DNA from 3 places in the Paenibacillus humicola genome. Region 2 is predicted to be linked to each of the others. Evidence: predicted binding sites of a transcription regulator. Region 2 holds the regulator's gene; each other region holds the start of a gene.

Region 1 (4,172 bases), 1.5 Mb from region 2:
GAAGGCTCCTCCCGAAAGTTGACGCTTTTTTGGACGACGCCGCTCTGGCTTGCGGCCGAAGCGGCAGGCAGTCCGGCAAGCAGCGTACCGGAAAAGAGAGTGGAAGCGAGCAGCGACAGGGCCAATTTGTTTTTCAACGTTGAAATACCTCCTAAAGGCTCCGAATTTACCCCAGCGCATTCAAACCGGCTGCGGTATACAGGAAGACTAACATGTGCGGCAGATTGGACATGGAGGTAATTTGTGCCAAAAGAAGGCTTTATCGTTTCTTTAAAAAGATGAGGTATCGTCGTTCAGAAAGGAGGCGGAGACTTGCACAATTTTATGATCGGTTCGTTTGTACTCAACGGTTCGCTGCTTCTGTACCTCGGCATCGGGGCGGCCGGATGGCTGATGCTGAAATACCGGTTTCGATCCTTGCCGGAGGGCGGCCCGTTCCTGTCCTGCGCCATGAATGCGTTCTGGATCTGGATGCTCGTGTGGAAAGGAAGCTTCGCGGTTTTTCATCCGGTCGATTTTATCCGGCAGCCGGTATCGCTCCTTTATTTCGACGGGGGAGAACGCGGCAGATGGGCGGCTGCCCTGGCCGCCGCGGCCTACATCGCGTACCGCTCCGTCAAACAAAAAATGAGCGCTGCGATGTGGATCGAAGCCGGTGCGTGGTTTAGCTTCGCGGGCTGGTTTGTCTATCACTTCCTGCTGTGGATGTTCGATCAGGAGCCGTTGTGGTTTCATGCCGTCAATGCCGGGTTGACGGCGGCTCTGTTGATCGCGTTGGCGGTGACCCATAAAGACGACGCTCCGTTTCAGTACGCTTTATGGTTCTCGATCGGAAATGTGCTGCTGCTGTTTATGGTATCCGACCGCCCGGCGTGGCTGCTGACCTTCAGCAAACAGCAGATCGTGTTCCTGCTCGCCGCCGCGTCATTAACCGGATGGTCATGGAGGAATGAGAAAAGGCGGAAAGGAGGCGCTCATGGATAACGTTACGATACTGGTGGCCGTTGCGGCGGGGATGCTGTCTTTCCTGTCGCCCTGCGTGTTCCCGCTCATTCCGGCTTATGTATCCCATTTAACCGGCTCGTCCATTCAGGACGGCAGGCTTGTCGTCAACCGGAGAAAGCTCCTTGTGAATTCGATCGGCTTTATTGCGGGATTCGCCTTTATATTTATCGTGCTGGGCGCATCGGCAAGCTTCCTCGGCCGCTTTGCGGCTCACGAACGCGATCTGGTGCAAAAAATAAGCGGTCTGCTCATCATGGCGTTTGGGCTGCAAATGGCCGGTTTTTTAAATCTCCGGTTGTTCATGTCCGTCAAGTCATGGAATAACGGGATAAAGACGGGCCGCGGCGTCATCCGCTCGTTTCTGACCGGTCTGGCGTTCGGCGCCGGGTGGAGTCCATGCGTCGGGCTGGCTTTATCGTCCATCCTGCTGCTTGCCGGTTCTTCGGAGACGCTGTGGAGCGGAATCGGGCTGCTTGCCTTTTATTCGATCGGTTTGGGCATCCCCTTTCTGATTCTTTCTTGGCTGTTAACCTACTCGATGGGCATCATGAAAAAAATGAACCGCTGGATGCCCTATTTATCCAAGCTGAACGGGTGGATTTTTATCGCAATGGGTCTGCTGCTGTTTACCGGACAGCTGCAGGTCATCAGCGCCTGGCTTGCCCGGTATACGTTCTTGGACATAACGTTTTAATGCGAGGAGACGATACGAATGAAAAAAAACATCATCGCCATCCTGGTTTTAATCGGACTTGTCGCGTACGGCGGCTATGAATACGCAAGTCCGCCGGCTTCGGATATCCCGACAGCGGAAACGGAAGCGGCCGACCCGGATGAAGGCATCGAAAAAGGACAGCATGCGCCGGACTTCTCATTAACGGATCTTGAAGGCAGGCCTGTCCGTCTATCGGATTTTAAAGGCAAGAAGGTGCTCATTAATTTTTGGGCGACCTGGTGTCCGCCTTGCCGGGTGGAGCTGCCGCATATGCAAAAATTTTACGAGGATTACGAATCGAAAGGAACGGTTATTCTGGGCGTCAATCTGACGCCGACGGAAAGAAACGCGGATTCGATCCGTACCTTCGTCAGGGAGCAGGGACTTTCGTTTCCGATCGTATTGGACCCCGAGGGCGACGTCATGGATACCTTTCAAGTGATGGCCTATCCGACCACGTACCTGCTGGATTCCGAAGGCGTGATCCGGGAAAAGTTTCAGGGCGCCATCAGCTACGACATCATGAAAGATGCGGTTGCGAAGCTGTAGCGGCCGGATTCGTTCAACTATCATTTTCCATCCCGCAATTCGAACAAATGTTTGTGTTTCGGGTGCTCAATTCTCTTTTCCTGTGATAGAATAGAAGAATCGAATCAGCAGGAAGGAGGGGGCGCATGGCGCTCCGATTTATCGTCGGCCGGGCCGGAACGGGCAAAACCCGCCGGTGTCTGGACGAAATGCGCAGCCTGCTGCGGGAACAGCCTGACGGGCCGCCGCTCATGATGCTCGTGCCGGAGCAGGCTACGTTTCAAGCCGAATACGCGCTGCTTGGGGGCGAGGGACCGGGAGGGGCGATTCGCGCCCAGGCGCTCAGCTTCCGCCGCCTGTCGTTCCGCGTCATGCAGGAAACCGGAGGAACGGCGCTCGTGCCGATCGGCGAGAACGGCAAAATGATGCTGCTGCACAAAATCGTGCATCGGCTCGACGTGCAGCTCCAGCTGTTCGGAGGCGGGGAAGCGCAGCGCGGCTTTATCGAACGGCTTGGCGAGCTGATGACGGAGTGGAAGCGGTACGGCATCGATTCCGCCCAAGTGGAGCAGTTCGCCGCCTCCGGGGCGGCGAATCCGCTGCTCGCCCGCAAGCTGCACGACCTGCGGCTGATTGCCGGCGAGCTCGAACGGGAGCTGGACGGACTTTATGTCGATGCGGAGGATTACCTGAGCTGGCTCGCGTCGGGCTTCGATGAGGCGCCATCGATGAAGGGGGCGCGAATTTGGGTCGACGGATTCCACGGCTTTACGCCGAAGGAGTACGGAGCGCTGGAGGCGCTGCTGCGCCATTCGGCCGAAGTGACGGTCGCGCTTTGCCTGGACCGGCCGTACGGCGAAGGCGAACAGCCGCACGAGCTGGAGCTGTTTCGGCCGACGGCGGAAACGTATGTCAAGCTGGCCGAGCTTGCCGGGCGTATCGGGCTCGAGCTGGCGGAGCCGGTCGTGCTGGACGGGAAGCCGCCGCTCCGTTATCGGGGAAGTCCGATGCTCGCCCACCTGGAGCGGCATTTCCGGGACCGGAAGGCGCTGGCGCTTACAGCCGAAGAGCTGGAGACGGGCGCGGTATCGCTGCATGCGGCGGGCAGCCGGAGGGCCGAGGTGGACGCCGCGGCAAGGGACATCCTCCGGCGCGTCCGCGACGAAGGGTACCGGTACCGCGACATTGCGCTGTCGGTGCGAAACGCGCCGGACTATTCCGAATACATAAGCAACGTGTTTGACGATTACGGCATTCCATATTTTCTCGACCAGAAGCAATCGCCGCTGCACCATCCGCTTGTCGAATTCGTCCGCTCGGCGCTCGAAATCGCGTCGTACGGCTGGCGGTACGAGGCGGTTTTCCGCTGCATCAAGACCGAGCTGCTGCTGCCGGACGACGGGAGCGTGACGCGAGAATCGCTCGATCTTCTGGAAAATTACGCGCTGGCCGCCGGCATCGACGGCAGCCGCTGGCTGACGCGCAGCTATTGGAAGCCGCTCGTGCGCGATACGCTTGAAGGCGAAGCGGCGCAGGCCGCGGCCGGCGAGCTGAAGCGGTTCGAAGCGGTGCTTGCGGCCCGGGAGGCGGTCGTGCCGCCGCTGCGGAAATTTATCCGCCAGCTGAAAAAAGCGGAGGACGTGCGCGCGATGTGCGAAGCGGTATACCGGCTCCTCATGGCGGTCGACGCCCCCGACCGGCTCGAACGGTGGAGCCGCAGGGATGCCGCGGCGGGACGGACCCAGCGCGGCCGCGAGCACCGGCAGCTGTGGGACGGCGTCATGGACGTGCTCGACCAGCTGACGGAAATGACCGGGGGCGAACGGATGCCGGTCCAGCTGTTCGCCGGCATGGTGGAAACCGGGCTGGAAAGCCTGAAGCTTGCCGCCGTTCCGCCGTCGCTCGACCAGGTGCTGGTCGGAAG
Region 2 (4,172 bases):
CGGGCAAGGCCTCGCTTATTCAAGGCCAGCTGTCCCGTTTCTATAACAGAAAATGACACCTTACACCTTCGAAGGAGATGATACCGTGAGCTATACAAAAGATGACATTATGCGCATCGCCCAGGAACAGAACGTCCGGTTTATCCGACTGCAGTTCACCGATCTGCTCGGGACGGTCAAGAATGTGGAAATCCCGGTCAGCCAATTGCCGAAAGCGCTCGATAACAAAATGATGTTTGACGGTTCTTCCATTGAAGGTTACGTCCGCATCGAAGAATCCGACATGTACCTGTACCCGGACCTGAGCACATGGGTTGTATTCCCATGGGTAACGGAAGACCGGGTCGCCCGGCTGATTTGCGATATCTATATGCCGGACGGCACGCCGTTTGCCGGCGATCCGCGGGGTATTTTGAAGCGCGCGCTGAAGGAAGCGGACGAGCTTGGCTTCACCGCGATGAACGTCGGCCCCGAGCCGGAATTTTTCCTGTTCAAAACCGACGAGAAAGGCGAGCCGACGACGGAGCTGAACGATCAGGGCGGTTATTTCGATCTCGCGCCGACCGATCTCGGCGAGAATTGCCGCCGGGAGATCGTGCTGACGCTCGAGGAGATGGGCTTTGAAATCGAAGCCTCCCACCACGAAGTTGCGCCCGGCCAGCACGAGATCGACTTTAAATACGCGGATGCCGTCAAAGCGGCGGATCAAATCCAGACGTTCAAGCTCGTCGTGAAGACGGTCGCCCGCCAGCACGGTCTGCATGCGTCGTTTATGCCGAAGCCGCTGTTCGGCGTGAACGGGTCGGGGATGCACTGCCACCAGTCGCTTTTCCGCGGCAACGACAACGCGTTTTTCGACGAAAACGACAAGCTCGGCCTCAGCCATACGGCTCGTCAATATATGGCCGGCGTCCTGCGCCACGCGCGCGGCTTCGCCGCCATTACGAATCCGACGATCAATTCGTACAAGCGTCTGGTGCCAGGCTATGAGGCGCCGTGCTACGTCGCCTGGTCGGCCAGCAACCGCAGCCCGATGATCCGCATCCCGGCTTCGCGCGGGCTCAGCACGCGTATCGAGGTGCGCAACCCGGATCCGGCCGCAAACCCGTATCTTGCGCTGGCCGTCATGCTGAAAGCCGGTCTGGACGGCATCCGCAACAAAATGCAGCTGCCGACGCCGATCGACCGAAATATTTACGTCATGACGGATGAAGAGCGGATCGACGAAGGAATCCCAAGCCTTCCGGTCGACCTGAAGGAAGCGCTGGACGAATTGCTGCGCGATGAAGTGGTGTGCGATGCACTTGGCGATCATGCGCTTGCGCATTTCTATGAGCTGAAGGAAATCGAGTGGGATATGTACCGCACGCAGGTCCATCAGTGGGAACGCGATCAATATTTGACGCTGTATTAATGCGAAACAACGAAAAACCCTTTGGCGCCTGGCGCCAAAGGGTTTTTTTGTGTAACGGCGGGCTGCGTGTTATGCTCCGCACGGGGAGTCTTTCCATGGCATACGATGCACCAAAAGGATGGAGGCGGTGCTCGTAAGATGGCCAAGTCAAACAAGCAGGCAGGCTTTCGGCTTCCCCCGGCGGTTCTGCGGAGAACGGCCGCTTATTTAGTCCCGTTTTACCGGAAAATCGCTGCGGACCGCACGTTTGCCTGCCGGTGGTCGGCTGCCGTTCGGGGTCTGGACCCGGACCGCATGCAGCGGCTTTTGAAATCCGTCGTTCCGCGGGCGCGGCTGGACGGTTTGTCCACAAACGGAATCGGCTATTTTATCGACTTTGCGTTTCCGGCGCCGGTGCTTCAGTATTCATGCGGCACGTCGATTCCGCCCGGTAAAGCCCGGTTTGCGTTTCCCGCTCCGGCCCACCGGAAAATCGCCGCAGCCGTGCTCCCGTTTTACAGAGCGCTGTCTTGTTCGCCGGGTTACGCAGCGGCAATCGCAAAATCGGTTCGGGAAGGCCGGCGGGAGGCGCTTTCCCGGCTGGTGCGCTTATATGTCCGATCGGCGGCGCTCCGTTCGGCGGATGTCGACGCCGCCGGCATCCGCCTTGTGTTTCGGTTTACAACGGGCAAATATGAATACGACCACCTGCTGTACCGCGATATTCCCGACTGATGGCGTCCGAAGAACAAGAAAAGGGAGCCTTGAAGCGATTCCGACTGGAATCGTGTCAAGGCTCCCTTTTTTTCACGTGGATTCCGAGCGATCCGTGCGCCGAGGCGTTTCTTTCTTCCCCTCGCCATGCTGTCCTCGCGCTAGTGAATATCGCGGAACAGGCCGACGACTTTGCCCAAAATCGTCACGTTCCGCAAACGAATCGGTTCCATCGTCGGATTTTCCGGCTGCAGCCGGATATGATCCTTCTCTTTGTAGAAGGTTTTGACCGTTGCTTCGTCGTCCTCCGTCATGGCGACGACGATTTCTCCGTTGTTGGCGGTTTGCTGCTGGCGGACGATAACGTAATCGCCGTTCAATATGCCCGCTTCGATCATGCTTTCGCCAATGACGTTCAGAATAAAAAGGTTGTCGTCTCCGACCTTGCTCGCCGGAAGCGGAAAATAATCCTCGATGTTCTCGGTGGCCGTAATCGGAAGGCCGGCCGTTACTTTCCCGACGACGGGCACCTTGGCGACGGTCAGCGGGAAAGCGAGCTCCGACTCGTCCGAATCCAGTATTTCAATCGCCCGCGGCTTCGTCGGGTCGCGGCGGATCAGCCCTTTCTTCTCCAGACGATCCAGATGCCCGTGTACGGTGGAGCTGGAAGCAAGGCCGACCGCTTCGCCGATTTCCCGGACGGAAGGCGGGTAACCTTTCTCCCGGACCTCGGTTTTAATAAATTCGAGTATCGCCTGCTGGCGGTTGGAAAGTTTCGACACCTGAATCACTCCAATGGTTCATTTGTGTCAAATTATAACACAGAACCGGAGTTCGTACAAACATAAGTTCGAGAAAACAAAGGTTCGCATCAGCCTGCGAACAGACGTTCTAAAATGGTATTGACTCCAAACATGCGTTCGTGTTATTGTTGGTTTAACAAATAACAGAACAAACGTTTGGGGTGTTGCGGAATGATGACGACTATTTCAACGTATTCGAATACGCAGGGCAAGCGTGCGGCTGCGAACGGCACACGGGAAGTGCAGCGGAGGCTGGACGGAGCGCCGAAGGCAAACGTAAGAAGCGTGGAGCGGCTTATGATGAAGTTTGCCATCGCGGGGCTGCTCGTTATTTTATTGTTTTCAGGCTTGACGCTCATGCGCACGGATGCGAGCGGCGAACGGCCTGCCGCGCCGACGGCGCAGGAGAGGGTCATTGTCGTCGGAGCGGGCGATACGCTGTGGTCGATTGCCGGCACGCTCCGGCATGAAGGCGAAGACGTCAGGCAAATCGTTTACGAGCTGAAGGAACGGAACAATTTGCGGTCAAGCGTCATTCGCGCAGGGCAGACGTTAATCGTTCCCGCGGATTGATTTCCGGTCCCGGTACACGCCATCGCATTCCGGTTTGGCTGCATGTTTATGAATCGCCCTCGCCTGAGCCTGTCCGGCTTCACGGTGACGGGCGATTTTTGTCTCTCAATCGCGGCATGCGGGCGTTTCGCGTGTAGTGAAGCCTTCTTGACAATGGTAGAATAAAAATGTCAAAGTAAAAGACGGAATGTTCGCTTGCTGGCCAGAAAGGAGCGATGGGAAATGGGAAAGCTGATCGATCGGATCAACGAGCTGTCGCGCAAGCAGAAAACGGTCGGTTTGACGGCCGAGGAAGCTGCCGAACAAGGCGAGCTGCGCCGTAAATATTTGGACAATTTCAGACGGAATTTCCGCAATCAGCTCGATGCGATCAAATGGGCCGAGGACGAGGATGGAGACTCCACGATCAAGCACTGACGCCGCGGCTTCGGCAGCATCTCATTTTATCATCCGGCAAACCGCAGAGGGACTTCGAAGTCCCTCCGGACGGCCGGCGGTTTTTCATGAGAAGGAGGAGAAGAGAAGATGGAATATCGGCTGCTTGGACGAAGCGGACTTGCCGTTTCGGAGCTTTGCCTGGGTACGATGTCGTTCGGAAATACGACCAGTGAGAGCGATTCGATCGAGATGGTTCACCGTTTCCTCGACCGGGGCGGCAATTTTCTCGATACGGCAAACGTGTACGTTGC
Region 3 (4,172 bases), 1.0 Mb from region 2:
AAATCATTTTAGCTTTTCTGAAAATCAATTGTCAAGCCATTGACAGGTCTCGTCTTCTTCCGGCGCAGCGGCGGCGGCCTGAACGGCGCGTCTCGCAATCGGCGCCGGAAAACCCCGGCGCAGCAAAAAAGCGGCCAGCTTCATCTTTCTTTCGCGAAGCTCGCCTTTTAGATGGGGCCATTTCTTTCGCGCCGCTTTCACCGCCGCTTCCGTCTCCGCGTCGTCCCCTTGGGCTTCCGCCGCCGTTTTGGCCGTTTCTTTCGCGACGCCCCGCTGCATGAGCTCCTGCTGCAGCAGCCTCCGCCCTTTCAGCTGCGAGCGCATCCGTTCGGAAACGAAGCGGTCCGCATAATCGTCGTCGTCGATAAGCCGCTCCTGCTGCAGCCGCTCGACGGCATGACGGCATGCTTCCTCGTCCAGCTCTTTGCGCGCCAAATACCTCGCGATCTCCGTCCGGGTGCGGGGTCTGGCGCCCAGGTAAGACAAGGCAAGTGCATAAGCGCGATGCCGTTCGTTTTCCCGAATAATATCCTTCAGCTCGTCCGGATGAATCTCCCTTCCTTTCAGCAGCCGAAACCGGATCAAAATGTCCTCGTGAACGGTCATAAACGGCTCGTCGCCGCCATCCAAAATCAGATGGTATCGCCGTTTCTCTTTCCGGTCCTGTTCTACGGAGGCGATTCTCCGCAGCTCATCGCGGGGTCCGCTATCGCTGTTCACCATCTTCCTCCTTCCGCTCGAACGATTCAAGAAAGAAACGCGACGTCCTCGAGGGCAATCGGCAGCTCTTCCTTTGATCCATTCCGAAATCAATCCCAAACATCGGCTTGGCCGATAATAACGGCAGCCTGGCTATAATAATTGAAAGCCGAAAAGCACCGGTCAGGTGCTTTTCGGCCATGCAGACAAATAACTGCAATATTTGAAACGAAGCGGCAATTAGGTCTTTTCCGTCAATCGATAATTCCGAAAAAAACGGACTCTGTTTGAACCAAGCCTTCTGGACCTGCACAGGCCTATCCTTTGCCGGGACTGACTCCCTGCAGTGTGTCGATTATTCGAGACCCAGGTCAAGCTCGTCCTCTTCGTCACTGCTGAACGAAGCGGGGTTCATTGAGGCTGCCGCCATATTGTTGGCTTCACGAATTTGCTGCTCGATCGTAGCGGAAATTTCAGGGTGATCCTTCAGGAACTGCTTCGCATTCTCCCGGCCTTGTCCGAGGCGCTCGCCGCTGAACGAAAACCAGGCTCCGCTCTTCTGCACGATATCCATTTCGACGCCGATATCGATGATGCTGCCTTCTTTCGAAACGCCTTCTCCGTACATGATATCGACTTCCGCCTGCTTGAATGGAGGCGCAACCTTGTTCTTCACGACCTTCACCCGGGTCCGGTTGCCGACCATATCGTTCCCCTGCTTAATCGTCTCCACGCGGCGAACGTCAAGCCGTACGCTGGAATAAAATTTCAGCGCGCGTCCGCCGGGAGTCGTCTCCGGGTTGCCGAACATTACGCCGACCTTCTCGCGCAGCTGGTTGATGAAGATGGCGATCGTCTTCGATTTGCTGATCGCGCCGGACAGCTTCCGAAGCGCCTGCGACATTAACCGGGCCTGCAGACCCACATGGGAATCTCCCATCTCGCCTTCGATCTCCGCCTTCGGTACCAGTGCCGCCACAGAGTCGATGACGATAATATCGACCGCGCCGCTGCGCACGAGCGCCTCGGCAATTTCGAGCGCCTGCTCCCCCGTGTCCGGCTGCGAAAGGAGCAGCTCGTCGATATTGACACCCAGCTTGCCCGCGTAGACGGGATCAAGCGCATGCTCTGCGTCGATAAAAGCGGCTTGTCCGCCGCTGCGCTGCGCTTCTGCGATTGCATGAAGCGCAAACGTCGTTTTACCGGACGATTCCGGACCGTAGATTTCAATGACGCGGCCCCGCGGAAAACCGCCGATGCCGAGTGCGATATCTAATGCAAGGGATCCGCTGGAAACCGTTTCGACCTGCAGCTGAGCGGATTCTCCCAATTTCATAATGGAACCTTTTCCGAATTGTTTCTCAATCTGACGCAAAGCCATTTCAAGGGCGGCGCGGCGATCTGACAACGAATTCACATCCTTCACGATTTATAGTTTCATGATACCTTGTTTCACCTGCGTTAGCAAGCATTTTTACGAACATATATTCCTATCCCTTCGAAGGTCAAAGGCAATAAAAAAAAACCGCAGCAAAGTAATCTTCGCCACGGTTCTTCCGTCAACTAATGACGATTATAGACGATAAAATCGGGGTTGGCAAGCCGTCGTCACAAAACGTTCACATTCGACTTGTTTACTCGACAGTTCGTCCGTATTCATACGGTTATTTCCGGTCCTTTAATGCCAGCCACAAGCGGTACAGTGCCGATTTGGCCGCCCGGAGCCGAATCATTCCCCGGTTTCCATTCAATTGGGCGGTGTATACTTCCGTCTCCCCGCCGCGGACCGCAAGGCCGATATAAACGAGTCCGACCGGCTTGCCTTCCGACTCTGCGGGCCCCGCGACACCCGTCAGCGCTACGCCGTAATCGCCGCCGGTTATTTCGAGCGTTCGCTCCGCCATGAGCGCGGCCGTCGATTCGCTGATCGCGCCGGGAGCGCCTTCGCCTTCCAGCTGCGCCATCGGGATACCGAGCAGCCGGTGCTTCATATGATTCGTATACGTCACGAAACCGCCAAGAAATTCGCCGCTGCTCCCGGGAATATTCGTGATGAGCTGGGTAAGCAGCCCTCCCGTAACGCTTTCCGCGCTGGCCAGCTTCAGACCTTCGGATCGCAGCAACCGAATAACGGCTTCTTCAAGCGGTATATCTTCCGCTGCGTAAAGATGTTCGCCGACCAGGCTTCGAATCTGCGCCTCCGTCTCGTCCAGCCTTCCCGCAGCCTCCCGCTCGCTCAGTGCCTTGGTTGACAGCCGGATCGCAACTTCGCCTTCCTTGGCGTAAGGCGCGATCGTCGGATCGCTTTGGCCGTCGATCAGCCCGATCAGCTGATGCTCAAGCGCGGACTCGCCGATTCCGGCGAATTTCAGCGTCCTGGAATAAAGGCGCCGATCCTCTCCGGAAACGGTCCTCAGCCAGGCTTTGGCCGGACCGTCGAACATCGGCCGCATTTCGCGCGGCGGCCCCGGCAGCAGCACGTAATGCGTCCCGTCCACGGTCAGCGCGTTTCCGACAGCCAGTCCCGCCTCGTTCTCAAGCGGCGTACAGCCTTCGATCATGTTCGCTTGTCTGCGGTTGCTTTCGATCAGCGGTATGCCCCGCTTCGCGGCCATTTCTTCGATTTTTTTCATGGACGGTCCATGCTCGGTCAAAGAGAGATTTAAATAGTCCGCCAGCGCATCCTTGGTCAAATCGTCCTGCGTCGGCCCGAGGCCGCCGGTGAACAGCACCACGTCCGCCCGCGTCCGCGCCAGCTCGATCGCCTGCCGGATACGGCCGGCGTTGTCGCCGACCACGGTTTGAAAATAAACGTCGATGCCGAGCTCCGCCAGCCCCTGCGAAAGGTAAGTCGCATTCGTGTTGACGGTTTGCCCGAGGAGTAGCTCGGTACCTACCGCGATAATTTCTGCGCGCATAAACAGCAGCTCCTTTTGCCTATTTTATGAATGAAAAGCATCATCCCACGACATGTCAGGGATGATGCTTCATCATCACGAGCCGCCTCACTCGGTTAACGGAATGAGGTTTTTGTTTTTGACGAAATAATCGATGCCGGAATAAACGGTAATGAGAGCCGCGGCCCAGCTGGATACGAGATCGAAGCGGAAATGGACGAACGTAAACGGAAAATTGTTCAGCAGCAGCGCAATGATCATCGTAATCTGCACGGCCGTTTTCCATTTTCCCCATTTGCTCGCGGCCAGCACGACGCCTTCGAGGAGGGCGATCTGGCGAAGACCGGTCACGGCAAACTCGCGGCTAATAATGACGATGGCGATCCAAGCCCCCAGCTTGTTCATCTCCACCAGCGAAATCAGCACGGCCGCCACGAGCAGTTTATCCGCAAGCGGATCGAGCAGCTTGCCGAGATTGGTGACGATTTTGTTCTTCCGGGCAATATAGCCGTCCAGCCCGTCCGTGCTTGCCGCAATGATGAAAATGAGCGCCGCCAAAATCTGATTCCAAGTAAT

The links. Region 2 encodes LexA, which represses DNA repair genes until DNA is damaged. Its sites were predicted from a motif close to CGAACATATGTTCG; they were not measured.
Region 1: addB (helicase-exonuclease AddAB subunit AddB) is a predicted target of LexA. The motif match lies at 2,310-2,323, and genes of this name have one in related genera.
Region 3: recA (recombinase RecA) is a predicted target of LexA. The motif match lies at 2,177-2,190, and genes of this name have one in related genera.

What each region holds. Positions count from the first base shown of each region.
Region 1 is NZ_JAQGPL010000001.1:3,768,042-3,772,213, reverse strand. Features, by position in the region: gene PD282_RS17510 (C40 family peptidase) at 1-137, opposite strand, end outside; gene PD282_RS17505 (hypothetical protein) at 313-984, shown strand; gene PD282_RS17500 (cytochrome c biogenesis CcdA family protein) at 977-1,699, shown strand; gene PD282_RS17495 (peroxiredoxin family protein) at 1,718-2,269, shown strand; gene addB (helicase-exonuclease AddAB subunit AddB) at 2,395-4,172, shown strand, end outside.
Region 2 is NZ_JAQGPL010000001.1:2,288,342-2,292,513, forward strand. Features, by position in the region: gene PD282_RS10585 (MerR family transcriptional regulator) at 1-56, shown strand, start outside; gene glnA (type I glutamate--ammonia ligase) at 86-1,414, shown strand; gene PD282_RS10595 (hypothetical protein) at 1,553-2,128, shown strand; gene lexA (transcriptional repressor LexA) at 2,269-2,889, opposite strand; gene PD282_RS10605 (LysM peptidoglycan-binding domain-containing protein) at 3,082-3,483, shown strand; gene PD282_RS10610 (DUF896 domain-containing protein) at 3,706-3,900, shown strand; gene PD282_RS10615 (aldo/keto reductase) at 4,009-4,172, shown strand, end outside.
Region 3 is NZ_JAQGPL010000001.1:3,295,175-3,299,346, forward strand. Features, by position in the region: gene PD282_RS15060 (RecX family transcriptional regulator) at 25-720, opposite strand; gene recA (recombinase RecA) at 1,055-2,107, opposite strand; gene PD282_RS15070 (competence/damage-inducible protein A) at 2,364-3,617, opposite strand; gene pgsA (CDP-diacylglycerol--glycerol-3-phosphate 3-phosphatidyltransferase) at 3,705-4,172, opposite strand, start outside.